One region of the Bacillus bruguierae genome, then DNA from elsewhere that is predicted to be linked to it. Evidence: predicted binding sites of a transcription regulator. Region 1 holds the regulator's gene; each other region holds the start of a gene.
The links. The regulator Rex, encoded in region 1, represses fermentation and respiration genes when NADH is low (regulators of the CRP and FNR family bind a similar motif). The targets are predictions, from matches to a motif close to TTGTGAAATATTTCACAA.
Positions count from the first base shown of each region.

Region 2: a site for Rex is predicted at 3,356-3,373, ahead of WAZ07_RS08435 (L-lactate dehydrogenase). Genes of this name have one in related genera too.
Region 3: a site for Rex is predicted at 2,686-2,703, ahead of pflB (formate C-acetyltransferase). Genes of this name have one in related genera too.

Region 1 is NZ_JBAWSX010000032.1:3,857-11,356, forward strand. Features, by position in the region: gene guaA (glutamine-hydrolyzing GMP synthase) at 1-37, opposite strand, end outside; purine riboswitch at 189-290, opposite strand; gene WAZ07_RS25830 (hypothetical protein) at 527-814, opposite strand; gene groL (chaperonin GroEL) at 1,053-2,687, opposite strand; gene groES (co-chaperone GroES) at 2,726-3,010, opposite strand; gene WAZ07_RS25845 (CPBP family intramembrane glutamic endopeptidase) at 3,354-4,082, shown strand; gene WAZ07_RS25850 (YdiK family protein) at 4,085-4,282, shown strand; gene WAZ07_RS25855 (redox-sensing transcriptional repressor Rex) at 4,309-4,938, opposite strand; gene WAZ07_RS25860 (ABC transporter ATP-binding protein) at 5,122-7,047, shown strand; gene tsaD (tRNA (adenosine(37)-N6)-threonylcarbamoyltransferase complex transferase subunit TsaD) at 7,394-7,500, opposite strand, start outside.
Region 2 is NZ_JBAWSX010000003.1:353,677-361,176, reverse strand. Features, by position in the region: gene WAZ07_RS08445 (phosphatase PAP2 family protein) at 530-1,183, shown strand; gene WAZ07_RS08440 (PTS transporter subunit IIC) at 1,277-2,290, opposite strand; gene WAZ07_RS08435 (L-lactate dehydrogenase) at 2,311-3,261, opposite strand; gene WAZ07_RS08430 (spore coat protein) at 3,634-3,882, opposite strand; gene WAZ07_RS08425 (hypothetical protein) at 3,896-4,081, opposite strand; gene WAZ07_RS08420 (TetR/AcrR family transcriptional regulator) at 4,223-4,780, opposite strand; gene WAZ07_RS08415 (MBL fold metallo-hydrolase) at 4,784-5,506, opposite strand; gene WAZ07_RS08410 (cytidine deaminase) at 5,673-6,083, opposite strand; gene WAZ07_RS08405 (acyl-CoA dehydrogenase family protein) at 6,503-7,500, opposite strand, start outside.
Region 3 is NZ_JBAWSX010000007.1:33,077-40,576, forward strand. Features, by position in the region: gene pflA (pyruvate formate-lyase-activating protein) at 1-258, opposite strand, end outside; gene pflB (formate C-acetyltransferase) at 325-2,574, opposite strand; gene WAZ07_RS13255 (glycosyltransferase family 2 protein) at 2,915-4,474, opposite strand; gene WAZ07_RS13260 (NAD-dependent epimerase/dehydratase family protein) at 4,467-5,432, opposite strand; gene WAZ07_RS13265 (nucleotide sugar dehydrogenase) at 5,429-6,676, opposite strand; gene WAZ07_RS13270 (glycosyltransferase family 2 protein) at 6,666-7,500, opposite strand, start outside.

The DNA.
Region 1 (7,500 bases):
AATCTAAAACGATAATCGTATCGTGCTGTTTCTTCAAAATAATCACCCCATAGTTCTGTATATAAACATTTTCACCAATTTGGTAAAAACAATTACCAATATAATAAAAAAAGCCAGTCCCCTGCCCTCAGTCTCATAACAAAGAAAAGGCAGGAGTCTAGCTTTATAAAGGAGTTTGTTCCTTATAAATATAGACACACTGCCTTCATAGTCAGGTTGTTTACGGTAACCCGGTAGAGACTCTCAATCCGTATTATTGAGGATATATGAAGGAACGTTTAATATTATCTTTCTAGATTCTAACAATGAAACGTGAATACGGTCAAGAGAGAAAGCGACAAAATTCTACAGAAATTATTTCCCTATATAGTGAAACGTCCTTCTGTTATTCATTCAAAGCCCTTGTGATTATATTGCAATCCGTAACCTGCACTGTGTAATTGGTCTCTTACAAGGTCATAAAATTTCGTGCTGTATTAACAATTACCCTTATTACAAACTTGGCTTTTCCGAAATGATATTTTATTCATCGCCAACGCCATGCAATAGTTGTGTCTTCTATATAAATAGCAGGAATGGCTATCCCTAAGTGTTTCTCTTCATTTTCGTCAAAAACAGACCAATTCTCCTCATTCAAAAAATTAGGGTCTATACTGTCAAAATCAAATGTACTTTCTTCATTAACCATTTCACGAAAGTATTCTTCATAAGGTTTGCTATTTTCATTTAAATGTATAGTGCCATACATCCACGGTGCATCAGTAAAAATATCTATAATTTCGCCTAACTCAATGTCTTTGAAATATAATTTCATATATACACCTTCTTATTCATAAATTTCGAAAGAATCCCAGGAACTTTACTAACTTAAAAAATACTACCTACTACCATAACACGCCCGAAATTGTTCTATCTAGCCATGAATACTCGTCCCCCTATATCTTGATAAGCAAACTTTAAAAGTACAAAAAAGACTACCTCCTTTACTTAGGAAGTAGTCTTCTTCTTACTAACTATTTATACATTGAACAGCTTCTCAAAATGAGGGCTTATTACATCATGCCGCCCATACCGCCCATGCCCATGCCGCCCATGTCAGGCATTGCAGGTGCATTTGGTTCTGGTTTGTCAGCAACAACTGCTTCAGTTGTTAAGAACATTGCTGCAACAGATGCTGCGTTTTGAAGAGCAGAACGAGTTACTTTCGTTGGATCTACGATACCAGACTCAAGCATATTTACCCATTCGCCTGTTGCTGCGTTGAAACCAACGCCAACTTTTTCGCCTTTTAAGCGCTCTACAACTACAGAGCCTTCTAAACCAGCGTTCACTGCGATTTGACGAACTGGTTCTTCTAACGCACGAAGCACAATGTTAATACCTGTAGCTTCGTCACCAGTTGCTTCAAGGTTAGCTACTTTGCTGTATACATTCATAAGTGCAGTACCACCACCAGCAACAATACCTTCTTCTACTGCTGCACGAGTTGAGTTAAGTGCATCTTCAATGCGAAGTTTGCGCTCTTTCAATTCAGTTTCAGTAGCCGCACCTACTTTAATTACAGCTACGCCACCTGCTAATTTAGCAAGACGTTCTTGTAATTTTTCACGATCAAATTCAGAAGTTGTTTCTTCTAGCTGTGCACGGATTTGACCAATGCGAGCTTCGATTTGTTCTGTGTTTCCTACACCTTCAACAATTGTTGTATTTTCTTTTGTTACAACAACTTTGCCAGCACGGCCTAAAGATGCGATAGTTGCAGATTTTAAATCACGACCTAGCTCTTCTGTAATTACTTCGCCGCCAGTTAAGATCGCAATATCTTCTAACATCGCTTTACGACGATCACCGAAGCCAGGAGCTTTAACAGCTACTACATTGAACGTACCGCGAAGTTTATTTACTACCAATGTAGCTAACGCTTCGCCTTCTACGTCTTCAGAGATGATAAGAAGTGGTTTACCTTGTTGTACCACTTGCTCTAATACTGGTAAGATTTCTTGAATGCTAGAAACCTTTTTATCTGTAATTAAGATAAATGGGTTATCAAGAACCGCTTCCATTTTATCAGAATCAGTAATCATGTAAGGAGAAGCATATCCACGGTCAAACTGCATACCTTCTACTACATCTAATTCTGTTGTGAACCCTTTAGATTCTTCTAATGTAATAACGCCGTCGTTACCAACACGTTCCATTGCTTCTGCAATTAATTGGCCTACTTCTTCATCATCAGCAGAAATAGCAGCTACTTGTGCGATAGAAGATTTACCTTCGATTGGTTTAGAAATCTCTTTTAATTCTTTAATCGCTGCTGTAACAGCTTTTTCAATACCTTTACGAAGACCCATTGGGTTCGCACCAGCTGTTACGTTCTTTAAACCTTCACGAATCATTGCTTGCGCTAATACAGTTGCAGTTGTCGTTCCATCACCAGCTACATCATTTGTTTTGCTAGCAACTTCTGCAACTAGTTTTGCACCCATATTTTCAAATGCATCTTCTAATTCGATTTCTTTTGCAATTGTTACGCCGTCATTTGTAATAAGCGGAGAACCGAATTTTTTCTCAAGTACAACGTTGCGACCTTTTGGTCCAAGCGTAACTTTTACTGCGTTTGCAAGAGTGTCGACACCGCGAAGCATCGAACGACGTGCTTCTTCACTAAATTTAATATCTTTTGCCATAATATTTGACCCCCTTGAATTTTTAAAGATTTATATAATTAACCGATAATTGCTAAAATGTCGCTTTCACGTAAAATTAAGTATTCTGTACCTTCGTATTTCACTTCAGTACCTGCATATTTTGAGAAGATGATACGATCTCCTGTAGCTACATCTAAAGCAACACGCTCACCATTTTCAAGCACACGACCAGTACCAACTGCCACTACTTTACCTTCTTGTGGTTTTTCTTTTGCAGTGTCTGGTAGTACGATACCACTTGCTGTTTTTTCTTCTGCTTGAACAAGTTCAATTATAACGCGATCACCTAATGGCTTTAGCATGAACAACAACCTCCTCAATTTATTATGTAAATTTTATGTTTATTAGCACTCTAATACCTTGAGTGCTAACACACTTATTATAATAAAGAATCTCATTTTCTTTTGCAAGTGAAAAAATCGTAATTTTTCGGAAAACTATTCCACCCCCTCCCCAACTTGTTTAAAAACTTTTATGATTTACTTAATAATTACATAAGGGAAAACTGCAAAAAATCCATTTTTAGATTCCGTCGTTTTTTCATCTTCTCCTATGTTACAATAAGAAAGATGCCATAATTTGTTTTCTCTATGGATAGGGCATTTTCCTTTTTCTTTACAAAAAATTCAAAAAGGAGTTACGAAATTGAAGAGACAATATTGGTGGGTTATTGTTACATATATTTTGATGCAACTATCAGGGATAATTGGAGGATGGATCCTTCTAAAAAGCGGAGTATACAATAATGGACATCGGACCTTTGAACAAAAAGTTCAACTGGCAACTGCACACTGGGGACTGATTAGCTTCTTTATTGCTCTTATCATTATCCTTATGTTACTACGCAATGATACACAATCAGAAAAATGGGAGCGTGGAAAAACAAATATTCTTGCTACGATAGGATGGATTATTTTAGGAGTTTTTCTTGCTTTATTCGCCCAAGTAATTGCCGGCACAATTGAAACACAAGTTTTTAAAATTAAAGCTGAATCAGAAAATACACAAAACATTATCGAAATTATAAAAGCTGCTCCATTATTTATGATTGTTTCATCTATATTCGCTCCCATTCTTGAGGAAATTGTATTTAGAAAAATTCTATTTGGAACACTATATAAACGATATAACTTCTTTATCGCAGCGATCGTGAGCTCGCTTATATTTGCTCTCATTCATTTTGACCCTACACATTTATTAGTGTATATTTCCATGGGGCTTGTTTTTTCATTTTTATACGTACAAACAAAACGAATTATTGTCCCAATTATGGCTCATGTTATGATGAATACAAACGTTATGTTAATTACATTTGTACTTCGTCCATATCTAGAAAAAGCTGAAAAATTGCAAGGATTCATCGGAGGATTTTAAACATGCGAAATTCACCATTTGTTATGGCAACTTTGTATTTTCTTCTAGGGTGTATTTTTACATACTTAGCAATTACAAGTGTTCAAGATACAATTTGGAACTTTTACACACTATTGCTTGCCGTAATGGCAACGATTGATTTTAATTTTGCACTTCGCCTTCTTTTTTCTAAACCGAAAAAAGATAGTAAGAAGAAATAATAAAAACGCAGGAAATTCCTGCGTTTTTATTGTGGATAATTTTTCAAAAAGTACACGAGCGTTTGTAATTCTACTGCTAAATCAATATGATGAATTCGAATATGTTCTAATATGTTTAATCTAGCAGGTGTAAAGTTTAAAACACCTTGTATGCTCGTATGCGATAAGCGATCTGCTACAGATTGTGCAACAGAAGCAGGCACTGTTAATATTGCCACTTTTATATCATCTGATAATCTCTCTTCTAATTCATCCAGATGATATACTGGAATCCCTCCGATTTCTTTCCCAACTTTCTCTTCATCAACGTCAAATGCCATCTCAATTTTTGTATTATTATTTTTTGTAAAATTGTAATGTAAGAAAGCCGTACCTAAGTTACCTACCCCAATTAATGCTACGCGTGTTACATCATCTTGATCAAGTGTTTCGCGGAAAAACGACAATAAATAATTCACATTATAACCATATCCCTTTTTCCCTAATGCCCCAAAGTATGAAAAATCTCGTCGAATCGTCGCTGAATCTACTTTCACCGCTTCACTTAATTCTGCAGATGATACGCGTTGCTTACCAGATAACGATAAGTTTTGGATAAATCGATAGTATAGAGGCAATCTTTTGGCAGTCGCCTGCGGAATTTTAGGCTGCTCCATGCAACCCCCTCCTCTCTTCCTATCTGTTCAAGTGATTGAAACATATACAGAAGTTTAGCATTGAAACTTTTCCTTGTATAATAGAGAGAGAATTTCTCTATTTATGTTCAACTATACACTATTTTTAGTATGATTGAGAAATATAATCATGGCAAAGTTAAGAAATTATTTGAGGTGAAAACATTGATTTTACTACAAGTGAATAACCTTTCCAAGCTGTATGCGGCTGAAGTCATTCTTTCAAACATTAAGTTAGAAGTACAGACGCGTGATCGCATTGCACTTGTCGGGCGTAACGGCGCTGGAAAGTCTACATTATTAAAGATTATTGCAGGAGAATTATCCCATGACGGCGGAGAAATTATAAAACCGAAAGATGTATCTATCGGTTACTTAGCACAGCATACTGGTCTTGAAACATCGTTAACGATTTGGGATGAAATGCTAACAGTATTCCTCCACTTACAGCGCATGGAGAAAGAACTCCGCAGGTTAGAACAAGAAATGGGAAAAGAAGAAAATTTCACAAATGAAACTATTTACGAAAAACTATTAGCAGAGTATGATCGCCTACAATTAGATTATAAAAATGAAGGCGGCTATCAATACGAAGCTGATATTCGCTCTGTTTTAGGTGGACTTGGTTTTCCTTCAGAAACACACGAAGCGACAATCTCCACATTAAGCGGCGGACAAAAAACTCGTTTAGCTCTTGGTAAGTTATTATTAACAAAACCAGATTTACTTATTTTAGATGAGCCAACCAACCATTTAGATATCGATACATTAACGTGGCTGGAGCAATATTTACAAGGTTATCCTGGTGCTATTTTAATCGTTTCACACGATCGATACTTTCTAGATAGACTTGTAACGCAAGTATATGAAATTTCTAATAAACAAAGTCGAAAGTACACAGGAAACTACAGTAAATACTTAGAACTTAAAGCGGCGCTATATGAACAAGAAATAAAACGTTACGAGAAACAGCAAGAAGAAGTAACAAAATTACAAGACTTTATCCAAAAAAATATTACTCGTGCTTCCACAACAAAACGGGCGCAAAGCCGCCGAAAACAATTAGATCGTATGGAACTTATGGAAAAACCAATCGGTGATACAAAATCTGCTTCTTTCCACTTTGATATCGATAAACAAAGCGGTAATGATGTATTACAAGTAAAAGATGTTACCATTGGTTATAATAACGAGCCAATTATTCAAAACATTCATTTCCAATTAACAAGAGGCGATAGTGTTGCACTTGTTGGCCCAAACGGAATTGGAAAATCTACTTTATTAAAATCTCTTGTGGATAAACTTCGTCCTTTAAACGGTAATATTTCGTTTGGTTCCAACGTTTCTATCGGATATTATGACCAAGAACAAGCAAACTTAACATCATCAAAACGTGTATTAGACGAGCTTTGGGATGATTACCCGATGCAACCAGAAAAAGAAATTCGCACAGTACTTGGAAACTTTTTATTTTCTGGTGACGATGTTCTAAAGCCTGTTTCTTCTTTAAGCGGTGGACAAAAAGCACGTTTAGCTCTTGCAAAACTTATGATGAAAAAATCAAACGTACTTATTTTAGATGAGCCGACCAACCATCTGGATTTAAGTAGCAAAGAAATTTTAGAAAATGCGCTCATTGATTTTCCAGGAACTATTTTATTTGTTTCCCATGACCGCTATTTCATTAACCGCATTGCCACAAAAGTGATTGAGTTGTCCCAGGGCGGAGCAGCGGAATACCTAGGTGATTATGATTATTATGTAGAAAAGAAAAATGAAATGCTAGAACGGGCAGAACTCGAAGAACAAGAAACAAATAAACCTGTACAAAAACAAGTGGCACAAGAAAAATTAAATTATATTGAAGAAAAAGAACGTAAAAAGCAAGAACGCCAACGTATGCGTAGAGTTGAAGAACTAGAAGAAAATATCGCGACAATTGAAGAACAAATCATGGCATTAGAAGAACAACTTTGTCTTCCAGAAGTATATGCTGATTACGAAAAAGCCAGTGATATTACAACAGAAAAACAAACACTTCAAGAACAATTAGAAACATGTATGGAAGAATGGGAAGAATTACAACTGTGAAAAGGTTAGTGGTTACACTGACCTTTTTATTTATCCCGCTATTCGTGGCGGTAAGACCCTCAATGATGGAAATTTCACTTTATCCACAGTATTATTCACATATTGATCTTTATATTTTCAAGATAAATATAAGTTTTCCACATTATCCACAAGAATAATAATATTTACCCACAATTTATACTCACAAAAAAACCTATATTATCAACAGATAATATAGGTTTTATCCACAGGTTGTGGTTAATTCTGTGTATAAAATTACATCTTTTATCAAAAAGAATTTCTCTATCCACAACTAATAGTTTATGTTTACGTCCTCTTACATGCAAAAACGTGAAACTTACCATTATTATGATTCAATATCTAAACCAGGGTTTGCATTTAACGCTAACGTCGCTCTCTTTCCTTGCTCATATGCAATCGTACCGGCTGCAGCAATCATAGCAGCATTATCTG
Region 2 (7,500 bases), on a different contig from region 1:
TCAAATGAACAAAATTCTGATATAAAGATCATTTGTGTAAGTTTAAAAAATTAAGAACAAGACACTAAGATTTTTTGAAATGAGAGACGACTTTACATTAGCCGTCTCTCATTTTTTATTATGTTAATTTTTATTTTTAAACTTTTTATTTATATAGATTGATTTATTGTTTCTATAATTGATGATTCTCGCATTTGAATAGTTTGATTCATACTATGAAGTCGAACATATGCCTTAAACAAACGTTTGATTAAGACCACAAATTCGAACATACGTCTTAAACAAACGTTTGATTAATTGTACTTTCCCTTACACGCACCTATATCGGCAACTTACAATACGATATATATAAGTCACTGTTACGCAGAACAACCATGATCTGCACTCGTTTTTTCAATTTGTATTCATACAGTGACAAAACTGTATAGTTATTTGTAAAAAATGTTATAAAAATTGATGGTTCATTTGCAATTTATATATTATAATTTTCAGGTTCCATATTATTACATTAACAAATAGGAGAATTACTATGAAAAATAACAAGTTTTCGGCCTTTATTCCATTATCTTATATACTCCTGCTCGTACTCGTAAGCCTTCTTTATGACGTACTAAATCACTTAACAGTAGGTGCTGTAAATGTAACAACCAAAGCAGACGAATGGATTCCATTTACTAAAGAATTTATTGTTCCATATTTACTTTGGTTTCCCTATTTATATGGCGCTCTTATTTATTATTGTTTTGCTGATCGAAAGCTCTATTACGTTACATTAAGTAGTGTACTATTAGGTAAACTCACTTCCTTTAGCATCTATTATATGTGGCAAACAACAGTAACACGCCCTGAAGTGATTGGCAATGATGTGTTTGCTAATTTAGTGCGCTACATTTATAGTATCGATCAACCGGTGAATTGTTTTCCTAGTATTCACGTACTCACAACATTTGTCATTATGATTACAGCCTATAAGCGAAAGGAACAAAACAAATGGGTATACGTCCTGCTAACGTTTGTTGGCGTGCTCATTATTTTATCTACTTTATTTACAAAACAGCACGCCTTTGTAGATGCGGTAGCAGGGGTCGTACTAGGAAGCTTCCTCTATGCCGCTATGTACTATGTATTTGAATTACGTGAGCAAAAAGTTACATTGCGAACCGGACAATCGTATAATATATAACAACAAAAGCAGACTGTGGCTTCTTCAGTCTGCTTTTCTCTATGTAAGAGGAGATTTTCAAATTGGCATATTTTTAAATACTCTTACTAGTCTTTAAGATTGCGGTACAGTCATGTCCCCATGTTTAATGCGACCCGCTTTTTTCAAAATTATATACAGTATATAAGAAACAGCTACTGGAATTACGATATAAGTAATCACCATCGCTGGAACAACGCTCAATCCTTTGCTTGAAATCAAGTTAATTGGTGCGATTAAGGAACTAAGTCCAAGACCTGCAATTTCTTTTCCTGCTGTCATTTGAAATACAAGCGCTGATACAGGACCTACAATTGCACTTGCAACAACAGTTGGTACGAGAATCATTGGGTTTTTCGTAATATTCGGGAGTTGTACTTTCGGTGTACAAAGAACTTGTGCTAAAATACCACCTAAATTATTTTCTTTCGCAGAAATAACAGCGAATCCGATAAATTGAGCGACGCATCCTGCAAGTGCAGCACCACCCGCCATACCATCTAGGCTAAGTGCAATTGCTAGAGCTGCTGATGACGCTGGAGACATTAATAACAATCCCCAAGCAACTGCAAGTACAACAGACGCGATAAATGGGTTACCAGCTGAGCTATCTTTAATAAATGCACCAACTGTATGTAAGACCGGACTAATATTATGAGATAGCCACATACCGACTAAACCTGAAACTAATATTGCTGCAAACGGAACGAGCATCATATCTAAAGCTGTTTTTCCACTTAACCGTTTACCGATATAAACCGCTAGCGTCGCTGTTAATAACGCACCGATTGGTTCACCAGTTTTAATCATCAAACCGGCTGCAGTAATCGAAATTGATCCAGCTCCAATCGCTCCTGCAACCATCGCTGAGAAAATGACAAGTCCATTTGCTCCGAGCATAAAAGCAATCCCTGCTCCAATTGCCGGCGCCATAAGTGATTTCGCAACAACTCCGATTGTAATTAACATAGGAATATCAACGATTCTTCCTATATTCTCAATCAGTAGGCCAATTCCAAGAGATACGAAAATACCTTGTGCAATTCCTGCAGACCCTTTAAATATACGAGGCATGATATATTCCTTCATCTGTTTTACCTTCTTCTAATCTAGTAACCAATTATTTTCATATAGTCCCGTAAAATATCATTTGATTGTGCAAATTGGCTTTCTTCAGCTTCTGTTAAGTTCAGCTCAACAATCTCTTTTATACCATCTCTTGTTATGATAGCTGGGACACCTGTACAAATTTCATATTCACCATATTCACCATCTAGAATTGTTGATACAGCCATAACACGATAATCATCATTAAAAATAGAACGTGCAATATAAGCTAAGGAGTTCCCCGTGCCGTAATAAGTTGTTCCTTTTCGTTTAGAAATTTCCAAACCCGCTTTTGCAGTTTGTTCAACAATCGAATCTAAATCAATATCCGCAAATCGTTCTTTTTGCTCTTCTAAAATTTGGAGAATTGGTTTTCCGCCAACTGTTACGTGAGACCAAGCAACCATTTGTGAATCGCCATGTTGTCCTAATGAGTAACCGTGAATACTACGCGGATCTACCTCAAATATTTCAGACAAAATTGTTCTTAAGCGAGAAGAATCTAAGGATGTTCCAGTACCAATCACGCGATTTCTCGGAAGACCGGATAACTTCCAAACTTGGTAAGTCATAATATCAACTGGATTAGAGGCAATTAAGAAAATGCCTTGAAATCCGCTTTCCATAACCCCTGATACGACACTTTCCATAATTTTTGCACCTGCTCTTAAAGTATCAAGACGACTTTGTCCCGGTTTTGGAGTAGGTCCTGCTGTAACAATAACAATATCCATATCCTTACAATCTTCATAAGTTCCTGCATATATTTTTGTTCTTGTATTTGTAAAATTCATGCAGTGTGATAAATCCATCGCTTCACCAACTGCTCGTTCATGATTAATATCAATTAACACTAACTCTTCACAGATTCCTTGATTCACAATAGAATACGCACAGCTAGATCCAACTAATCCAGCACCTATAATTGCAATTTTTCTTGTACTTCTATTCATGACGATCTCCCCTGCTTCTTAATGTAGTCTTCTTTCTTTTATGTACCTTACACGTTTTATTATAGAAGTTTTCAGCATAGAAACCATGTACAACTTGTGAAATATTTCACAAATAATGTAGACATTTTATGTCCCTTTGTACATAATTTCGACAAAGTTCCATATGCTTTACTTTCACATAAAAACGAGTAACGTCTCAATCACGTTACCCGTTTTTTGATTCTGTTCTTATCCCGCATTAACGGGCAGTAAGACCCCCACCTCACGCTTGAGAGAGAAACGAAGAAGATAGGTGGGGGATAACTGCCCATAAAAGCCCGATTGGTTCAACTAACCATCAGTGAGAAAAGCGTCACTGATAGAAGTTTCACTTTATTGCATACTTAATTGACTCTTCAATTGCTGAACAATCGTTGGATTTGCCGGAGCTGCTGGTTGGTAATAATTCTTTTGCTTCGCGTATTCATACAAATTACGCTGACGCAATTCGTCTTGATTACGAATTTGAATTAACGTTTGATACAATTGCTCGTTATTCGTTTGAGCAATGTAATTCGCATAGCCTGTTAAACTCGCATTTAATTCAGCTAAATAATCATTTACCATATCTTTTTCATTCATGTTCTTTACACCCCTATCCTAGAAAAGACATTAATCGTTGCTTCGTATTCTGTGCATCTTGTACATCTTTTTGCAGCATCTGCTTCAGCTGCGGATCCGTACATGCCTGTGCATACTCTTGTAATTTGTTAATAACTGTTGCATGCCCACCAATAAGATGACGTAAATTTTCCACCTCAAGCTCATTTAAATTTTGCATCGTAACAGCCTTCCTTTCTTTCTTCATTCAACATTTAGTATTTATTTCTTTTCAGATTGTATACATCTAAAAATCCCCACAACGCAAAAAGCCTTAGAATTCCTCTAAGGTTTAACTTTCAAACTGTAAATCCAAATACGTCTATAATTGATAAACATATAATCCTTTTATAAAATTTCCTAACAATAGATGTAAACTCACATCTAAATCCATCGGCAAGCCAAATCCACCTTGCTGTTCAATCGACGCAAATCCATGACAAATACTTCTCAGTCCACGCGTCGCATGAAGTGCATTTTCTCCTTCTAAGCCGTATTGCTGTAAAATATGGAGGCAAAGCTCTACAATCCCATTACCAGCTTGTCGCACTTCTTCATCTCGTAAGAAAGTTGCTTCATACAATCCAGGATGTTTTCGGACAAACGACACGTACGCTTCTCCTAATGCATGAATTGCTCCATCCATGCTTTTATCCTCTACCGCCTCTTTCAGCGCCCCATGCAGCTGTTCTATTCCGTAAATACCAAGATTTTTTCGTACGTCTTGTAACCCTTTCACATGATTATATAAAGAGGGGGAACGTATTCCCAGCCTTTGCGATAATGACGCTAATGTTACTTCTTGTATCCCATTTGTATCTGCGATTTCTGCTGCTGTATCTACAATTTTCTGTAATGTAAGTCCGATTCTCGGTGACATAAATTAACCCTCTTTCATACTTTCTACATTTCGCTTTGCTTCCTTAATAGCAAGTTCTATTGCAGCGCCTGGATCCTTTATCATTTTCCCATGTCCTGCCGCAAGCAAGGAAGGCTCATATTCTCTCAGCTTCTCTGCACTCTGTAATGCTATTTCTTTATTCCACGTTGCCATTGCAGGAAACGGAAACCAAAATTTCATTTGTCCCGAAACAGCCATGCCCCCTCTTGTTTGAAATGCATCCCCGGCAATAAGAGCGTTATTTCGCGTATCAAGAAACGACATGGAGCCTGGTGTATGTCCCGGCGCTACTATCGCAAGAAGCGAACCAATTCGGTCCCCATCCTCTAATAAAACATCCGGTCTTGTTTTCACTTTTTTCGGTACACCGCCCTTTATCGGCGTATTCGGTTCATCCCTTTGTAACGTCGTATCTCCTTCTAACAAACGCGCATCACGATTCGAAATGTAAACAGGAACATCTGAAAGTACTTCCTTTAATGCATCTAGCGCACCGATGTGATCATCATGTGCATGCGTTAATACAATATTAGTAATCGGTTTCCCTATTTTCTGAGCCGCTTGTAAGATACCTTTTGCGCTATATGGCAAAGCCGCATCAATTAAAGTTAAACCGTCTTCTTCCTCCACAAAGTAACAATTCACAGGAAACACTTTTGGTAAAAATGACAATTGATATACTGTTTTTTCGTGCATCATCCTCATATTTCCAGCTCCCTTTCCCAAAAACTAATGTCGTTAGTTTTATTATACTAATGGTATTAGTTTTTGTCACTAGAAATTCCATTTTTGTGCAAAAAAAAGAAGTAGTCGTTTTATATGACTACTTCTTTTTTCTTTTTTCACCTATCTCTTCAAATTCCTAATAAAATTATTCCGTACAATCCTGGTATGCCTCGTACCAATGATACGGCTGTATTTCTTGTAACGTTTTAAAAACGAGTTTTTCTTCTCGAGAATAAATTGCGGCTTTCACATCTGATCCCCAGTAAAATAAACGTTCTTGGCAAGTACCGCATGGGGTCAATACCTTAAATTCGGCATGTTCATCATCTCTTGCGACGCAAATACTATGCGTGACTCTCTTATTTAACTTATGCGCCTCACATATCGCCCCTGTTTCCATGCATAATTCAGTTGAAGCATTAATAACTTCAGGGGCAACACTAATCAAAATATCCCCATCTTCCGTACACATTGCCGCAGCTCCTCCCCAGCCTGTGGGATAGCGCTTCTTAACAAACTGAGTAGCTGCTTCATATAGTTCTTGTTCAATTGACATGAAATCAATACCTTTCTATATTGTCTCTTTCTCTAAAGGCCGTTCCCTCATCACGTGAGATAAAAATGAGCTTTGTGTAAAGTACATTCCCGCTAACAATAAAGTAATTGACTCGATGATATACAAATGAGATGACTGTACATAATCAGCTAATACTCCTCATCCATACTTACTTGCAATACAGTTTTGTACGATCGCCCGACGTTCCGCATGTCAAACATCGTCGAAGAATCTTTATCCTATGTCGAATCGTCGATATATTGTCAAACGCGAAAGAAGGAGCTGCCCCCGTGGCAGCTCCTTCTTTTCCATCCCGCATTAACGGGCAGTTCAAGCACGGGGAAAAAACTGCCCGTTAAAGCCCGATTGGTTCAACTAACCATCAGTGAAAAAACGTCACTGATGGAAGTTTTATTTTATTAAACTGTATAACGCTCATCCTCTAACACTTTCGCTGCAATTTCACGTTTCTTCGGAATAACGTTAATTGGTGTATGACGTGTTAGTTTACGAAGTGCAGATAACATCATGCGCAGCATATCGCCATTTTCAACAGCGATAATTGTTTCTTTTGCATCTGCTTCGATTTGGTTGAATGCTTCTTGGCAGAATACTTCTGTGTAAAGAACTTTTTGTTTGTTCTTCTCAAGGCCTGTTACTTTGATTGCTTTTTCTGTACGAAGAACAGCTGATTCCATTGCGTATAAGTTATTTACGATGTCTGCAATGTTCACAAGAACTTCTTGTTCTTTGTCTAAGCCTTTACCGTATTTTTGAACCGCTAAACCAGCAACCATTAAGCCGATTTTCTTCGCGTTTTTCACTAAATGTTTTTGAAGTGCTAATGGCTCATCGCCTACTTCTTCTGGCATCATCATCATTAACTGTTCTTGTAATTTTTGTGCTTCTTGTAAAAGTGGTAATTCGCCTTTCATTGCTTTACGTAAGAACGTACCTGGTACGATTAAGCGGTTAATTTCGTTCGTACCTTCGAAAATACGGTTAATACGAGAGTCGCGGTACATTCTTTCAATCTCGTACTCTGCCATAAATCCGTAACCACCGTGGATTTGGACACCTTCATCTACTACGTAGTCTAATACTTCAGAACCGAATACTTTGTTTAAAGAGCACTCAATTGCATATTCAGCAATAGAAGCTGCAACAGCTTTTCCGTCTTTTACTTCTTCTTCGGATAATGTGCTCATGCGGCTTTCAAATAAACCAACTGTACGATATACAGAGCTTTCCGCTGCATAAATTTTTGCTGCCATATTTGCAAGTTTTTCTTGAATTAATGGGAAGCGAGCAATTGGTTGTTTAAATTGTTGACGTTGATTTGCATATTGCGCTGAAATTTCTAACGCACGCTTTGAAGAACCAACTGTACCAACACCTAATTTATAGCGGCCAATAT
Region 3 (7,500 bases), on a different contig from region 1:
AAAGTCTAACTGTAATAGCGGCTCACCGCCACTTACAGTAATACCACCGCCGGAAGCTTCCATAAAAGGAATGTAACATGTAACATCCTGCATCACTTCTTCGACTGTTATTTCTTTCCCTTTACCAATTTCCCACGTATCCGCATTATGACAATATTGACAACGTAGTAAACACCCTTGCGTAAAGATGATATAACGAATCCCTGGGCCGTCAACAGTACCACAAGACTCAACAGAATGAATTCTTCCTTTTACCATGTTACTTCCTCCTCTATTAAAACAGCTCCCCTCTGCCCTACGAAAAACAGAGGGAAACTTTTTTACTTACATGCTTTCGTGCATTGTACGGTTAATAACGTCAATTTGTTGTTCACGAGTTAACTTAATGAAGTTAACAGCGTAACCAGATACACGAATTGTTAATTGTGGATATTTTTCAGGATGTTCCATTGCATCCATTAATGTTTCACGGTTAAATACGTTAATATTTAAGTGATGTCCTTCTTTTACAGCATACCCATCTAACATAGATACTAAGTTGCGAATTTGTACATCTTCTTCTTTTCCAAGCGCTTTTGGAATAATAGAGAATGTGTTAGAAATACCATCTCTTGCCTCTTCATATGGTAATTTCGCAACAGATAATAATGATGCTAGTGCACCTTTTGTATCACGGCCATGCATTGGGTTTGCACCTGGTGCAAATGGTTCACCAGCACGACGGCCATCTGGTGTGTTACCAGTTTTCTTACCGTATACAACGTTAGATGTGATTGTTAAGATTGACATTGTATGAACAGAGTTACGATATGTTTTATGCTTACGAAGCTTGTTCATAAATGTTTTTACAAGGTTTACTGCCATTTCATCTACACGGTCATCGTTGTTACCGTATTTAGGAAAATCTCCTTCGATTTCAAAATCAACAGCAATACCGTTTTCATCACGAATTGGTTTTACTTTCGCATATTTAATTGCACTTAAAGAGTCAGCTACTACAGATAATCCTGCGATACCTGTTGCCATTGTACGAATAATCTCTGTATCATGAAGTGCCATTTCGATACGCTCATAGCTATATTTATCATGCATGTAATGAATTACATTTAATGTATTTAAGTAAAGACCTGCTAACCATTCCATTGTCACATCGAATTTACGCATAACTTCTTCATAATCTAATACTTCAGAAGTAATTGGTGCATATTCAGGTGCAACTTGTGCTTTTGATTTTTCGTCTTTACCACCGTTGATCGCATATAATAATGCTTTCGCTAAGTTTGCACGTGCTCCGAAGAATTGCATTTGTTTACCAATTCTCATTGCAGATACACAGCAAGCAATACCGTAGTCATCACCATATTCTGGGCGCATAATGTCATCATTTTCATATTGAATTGCAGATGTTTTGATAGACATTTTCGCGCAGTAGTTTTTAAAGTTCTCTGGTAATTGTTTAGACCAAAGAACTGTTAAGTTTGGTTCTGGAGCTGGTCCTAAGTTATCTAATGTATGCAAGAAACGGAATGAGTTTTTCGTTACTAATGGACGACCATCAAGTGAAATACCACCGATAGATTCTGTTACCCAAGTTGGGTCACCAGAGAATAAATCATTATAATCAGGTGTTCTTGCGAATTTCACAAGACGTAATTTCATAATAAAGTGGTCAACAATTTCTTGTGCTGTTTCTTCTGTTAATGTACCGTTTGCTAAATCTCTTTCAACATAGATATCTAAGAAAGTAGATGTACGGCCAAGACTCATTGCTGCACCATTTTGCTCTTTAATTGCTGCAAGATAACCGAAATATAACCATTGGAATGCTTCTTGTGCATTTGTTGCTGGTTTAGAAATATCAAAACCATGAGAAGCTGCCATTTGTTTTAATTCTTGAAGGGCACGCATTTGCTCAGATAACTCTTCGCGTAAACGAATTGTCTCTTCGCTCATTACACTGCTCGTTAAGTTTAAATCTGCTTTTTTCATTTCAATTAAACGATCAATACCGTATAATGCAACGCGGCGATAGTCACCAATAATACGACCACGGCCATATGCATCTGGAAGACCTGTAATAACGCCTGATTTACGAGCTGCTCTCATTTCTGGAGTATAAGCATCGAATACACCTTGGTTATGCGTTTTACGATAGTCTCTGAAAATACGGCTTAGTTCTTTGTCCATTTCGTATCCGTAAGCTTCACAAGATAGCTCTGCCATACGAACACCACCGAATGGTTGTAATGAACGTTTGAATGGTTTGTCAGTTTGGAAACCAACTACTTTTTCAATATCTTTATTTAAATATCCTGGACCATGTGATGTAATAGTAGAAACAATTTCTGTATCCATGTCAAGGACGCCGCCATTGTCACGTTCTTGTGTTGTTAAATCCATTACTTGATCCCAAAGTTGTTTCGTCGCTTCTGTTGCAGCGGCTAAGAAGGTATCATCACCTTCATAAACGTTTATGTTATTTAAAATGAAGTCGCGAACATCAATCTCTGCTCTCCACTTTTCACCTTTAAAGTTTTCCCATGCGTTTTTTACATTTTCTAATACTTCAGTCATCCTAATCTCCTCCATTTTATGATTAGTACAGGACTAAGAATTTTTATATAACAGCTTACGTATTTAGGATACTACTTTTTAAAAAAAGTGAACGTTAAAGTTGTGACATGTTTGTGAATAATTGAGCAAACCCCTATTTACATAGTGAAAACATCATTTGAAACTTTGGTAAATTAGCCCTCTTTTAGCAATTTTATTTTTTTGGCATTCAAATAAAGGAATCCTTCTCTGTAGTATAAGAATCGTGCCTATTGTAAACTGTAATACTCTTCTCTTTTATTCTGTTATAGTTTTTTGAAACAGAATAAATAAAGGTGTACCTGTTTCGGCACACCTTTTTTCATTCCAATTCCCTCTTACGCCCTCCATCATGAAAACCACCTCGAACACCAAGTTCCTCTATCACACATGACATACCTTCTATATGGTCCCCTATAATTCGAAGTACAGCAGGAGCATGTCCTTTCACTGCAAAATGTTCGCTCGGACGAATGCGATTCAGCTGATCCACATCCACGCGATGCACACAAGAAATTAAAAAGCCTGCTAATATCGCCTTTACCTGTGCTACACATGGAGATAATAAAGCATCAAACCCAATACACTCTAAACAACTCCTACTAAACGCATTTGGTACAGCTACTAGCGAACCTATCCCTAAATCTTTTCGATTGCAAGCTAAGTTTAAAGCATATTTTAGCGCCGTAACAAGGTGTAATGGCGCTCGTAAATCCAAATAGTAATTTAAATCATTCAATACCACATCTTGCCCGTCTGCAACCGCTTTGGCAAAAGGATACAAATCTTTTGCAGGTATCACAAAATCACCATCAATAAATAGTAAAATATCCCCCTTAGCCATTTGAGCACCTATAGAACGCCCTACATCATTTCCAAGTCTTTCTTCATATACAACAGTTGTAGCTCCGCACTGCTTTGCAATCGTTGCTGTTTGATCATTTGATCCATTAACAAGAACAATAATTTCAAGCGGTTCAATTTTACGTGCTTCTTGAATAACCATTGCAATTGTCATTTCTTCATTTTGAACAGGAATGATAATAGAAAGTTGTTTACCATTATATAAATTAGATTGAACACCCCAACCTTTATAATACGGCGGCAATGCTTGATCCCCGAGCTTTTGCAAAGCTAATACAATATCTCTTCTCCTATTTCCATCTGTATATACTCCTCGGCTATCATAATTAGCCAACCATTCGCCCAATGCTTCTATATGATCCCCTATCATTCGTTGCTCTGCATGTGCAAGTTGATCCCCATATGCTTCATGCTCAGCTGGACGAAACTTGTTTGGAGTAATGACATCAATTGCACAGTGCCTCTGTATTCGCCATTTTTGTGTTATTAAACGAACATGCGCAACAATCGGATTACATAATGCATCATAACCAATACTTTCTATCGCTTCTTTCGTTATCGCATGCGGTACTGATAAAATTGAATCAATTTGTAAATCGGCTCGGTTCACTATATCGTTCAAAATTTGTCGCCAGACGGTAATTGAATACGGACGTTGTTTTTTCTTAAATAAAGCGTCAAAATTATTTAGAATCACGTCTGCTTGTCCATGTAAAATGGGATTGAGAAAAAAACTGAGGCTAGATGAAGGAATAGGAAAATCACCGTCTAAAAATAGCAAGACTTCACCCTTGGCACACTTGGCGCCGACTGCACGACCGACGTCATTTCCAAACACTTCGTTACTACTTAATACTGTACAACCCAGCTTTTTTGCAATTCGTTCCGAATCATCTGTACATCCATTCGCAACAACAATAACTTCAAGCGGATTCAGCTCCTTTGCAGAAAGGATTACCTCTCGAATAGAATCGGCTTCATTATATACAGGAATAATAATAGATAACGACTTAACCATATAATTCTTCACGAAACCAAGTGATGGTTTTCTGTAATCCTTCTTCAAATGACACCTTTGGTTGAAATTGCAGTAAAGTAGTTAACTTCATTACACTCGGACGTCGATGTGGAATTTCTTCAAATCCATCAGGATATACTTCCTCAAATGGAAGATAAATAATCTCCGAAGAACTTTGAATTGTCTTTCGAATAATTTCAGCAACTTCTTGAATAGAAATTTCATGTTCAGAACCAATATTAATAATTTCACCATTTACTTTCTCATCCATTGCTCTAATTGTTGCTTCTACTGCATCTGTTACATACGTAAAACAGCGCGTTTGTGCACCGTCCCCATATACAGGAACTGCTTTATCTTGCAAAGCTGCACTAATAAACCTCGGAATAACCCCTGCATACGGACCATCTTTAGCGCGTGGTCCATATATATTAAAATACCGGACAATTGTTACTGCCAATCCTTGGCGAGCGTAACTTAAACAAAGCGTTTCTTCTAACGTTTTACAAATCGCATAGCTCCATCTAATTTTTGCAGTTCCACCATATAGACGATCACCCTCCTCTAAAAAAGGTGGTTTTGCTTTTCCATACACTTCAGATGTGGACGCAAATACAACTTTTTTCTTCCCTTTTAAAGCAGCTTGCAAAATATTTCTCGTCCCGTCAAAGTTTGTTTCAATGAGCTCAACGCTTTTTTCCATCGTGCTTCTTACACCTAAAATAGCCGCTAAATGAAATATGACATCATGACTTTGAACCAGTTTTTCAATTTTCTCTTTATCTAACACACTTGCTTTTACAGTTGAAATTTTCTTCATTAACTCTAAATGATATTTACGTTCTCCTTTATAAAAATTATCTACAATCGTTACATCATAGCCACGATGCAAAAGCTCTTCGGCTAAATGAGAGCCAATAAAGCCAGCTCCTCCTGTAATTAAACATCGCTTTTTCATATATTCACCTGCTTTAATACGCCACGTGTATCTAATACTTTCTTTGCTTGTTTAATTAACTTCCAATCAATAATAGAATGATCTGTTAAAACAACTACAATATCCGCTTGATCAATCGCTTCCTTCGTTAATAAAATAGATTCATAACTTTTACCAGAAATGTTTGCAACCGGAATATATGGATCATGATACGACAGGTTATATCCTTCCTTTTGTAACAAGTCGGCAACTATAAGAGCAGCTGATTCGCGTAAGTCATTTACATTTTTCTTATAGGCGAGACCTATTAACAACACGTTTGCCTTTTCTGTTATTTGTTCTTTTACTTGTTTCACAATATGTTTCGGCATTTCCTCATTAATACGGTGTGCAACATCAATAAAATGACTAACCAGACCATATTGTTTCACTTTCCATTGGAAATATAACGGATCAACGGGAATACAATGCCCACCAATTCCTGGCCCTGGCCAATACGGTGTGAATCCAAATGGTTTCGTCGCTGCTGCTTCTAAAGCCTCACGAAAATCTATTTGTAACGCCTTACATAATAAATCCATTTCATTTACCAATGAAATATTAACGAGCCGTTGTATATTTTCAAAGAGCTTGCACATTTCAGCAACTTTCGGCGTGCTAACTGGCACTATATAATCAAATATATCTCCATATAATTCCATAACTTTTTTCTTACACAACTCTGTTTGACCACTTACAACTTTTGGAATAGATTGTACTGTATGTGTCGTATTTGCAGGATCAATACGTTCAGGGGAATATCCGATATAATAATCTATCCCAGCCTTTTTACCGCCTTTTGATAGAATCGGAATAACTACTTCTTCTAACGTACCTGGATATGTTGAACTTTCAAAAATGAAGGTTTGGCCCATTTGAAGATGTTTTTGAATATAATGCGAGGCGGAGATGATGGCACTTAAATCTGGTTCACCATTTTGATCTATCGGTGTTGGCACCGTTACAATGATGTGAGTACTTTCTTCAAATGCTTTCACCCCTTTTTCTGGGGTTGTTGCTCTAAAGCCGCCCTGTTTAACTAATTGCTGCAACACTTTAGATGTAACATCAGGGATGTAACTAAAACCGTTTTGAATGCTTTTTATTTTCTCTTGATCTTTGTCTAATCCTACTACCTTATATCCTTTCTGCGCAAAATGAATCGCCAGCGGCAAACCGACATATCCTAAACCGATAACCGCCACTTTGCGATGATTAATTTCCATGCTCCTCTTCCTTTCTAAGTTGGTCTATAATCACCCTGTCACGTTCACCATCTGTAAAACTTCCTCGTTTATCTGTATGTTTTAATAAATAAGCTATAGCTTCTAATTGATCCCCGAAAATACGATCAAAGGCGGGTATTCGTCCGTTCACAACATGATGTTGTTCTGGACGAATTCGATTCGGTTTTACAACATCAACATAATGAATAGCTTGGATAGAAAAACCTGCTAATGTCGCTTTTACTTGAGCTAACGGCGGAATGATTAATGCTTTATAGCCAATTGTATCTATTACTTTTCTATGAATCGCATGTGGAACAGCTGTTAAAGAGTTGTTCCATAAGTCCGGACGCTTTACTGCTAGGTTTACAAAATATTTTCCAGCGCTAATTGGATCCACTGGATGAAACTCCTCTAACAAACATTGCATGTCATTTAATGCTATATCAACACCATTATCGATAGCTTGTATAAACGGCAATAGCTCTTCAGCTTGAATAACAAAATCGCTATCAATAAATAAGAGAACATCTGCCGTTGCACGCATCGCTCCGATTGCTCTTGCAACATTATGACCAAGCGCTTCCCGAAACTCTACTACAATAACCTGTTCTGCTTTAGCCTTTTGAATCGTCTCTTTATCTGCACCATTAGCAACCACAATAATTTCATCAATTCCTGCTCGCTTTACTTCTTTAATAACAGCTGTAATTGTTTCTCGTTCTGCACCAGCCGGAATAACTGCACTATATTTTGCCTTTTTTTCTTTCGGAATAAAACAAGTGTAATCACTTACAACATCCCGATTTCGTTCACCATCTGTA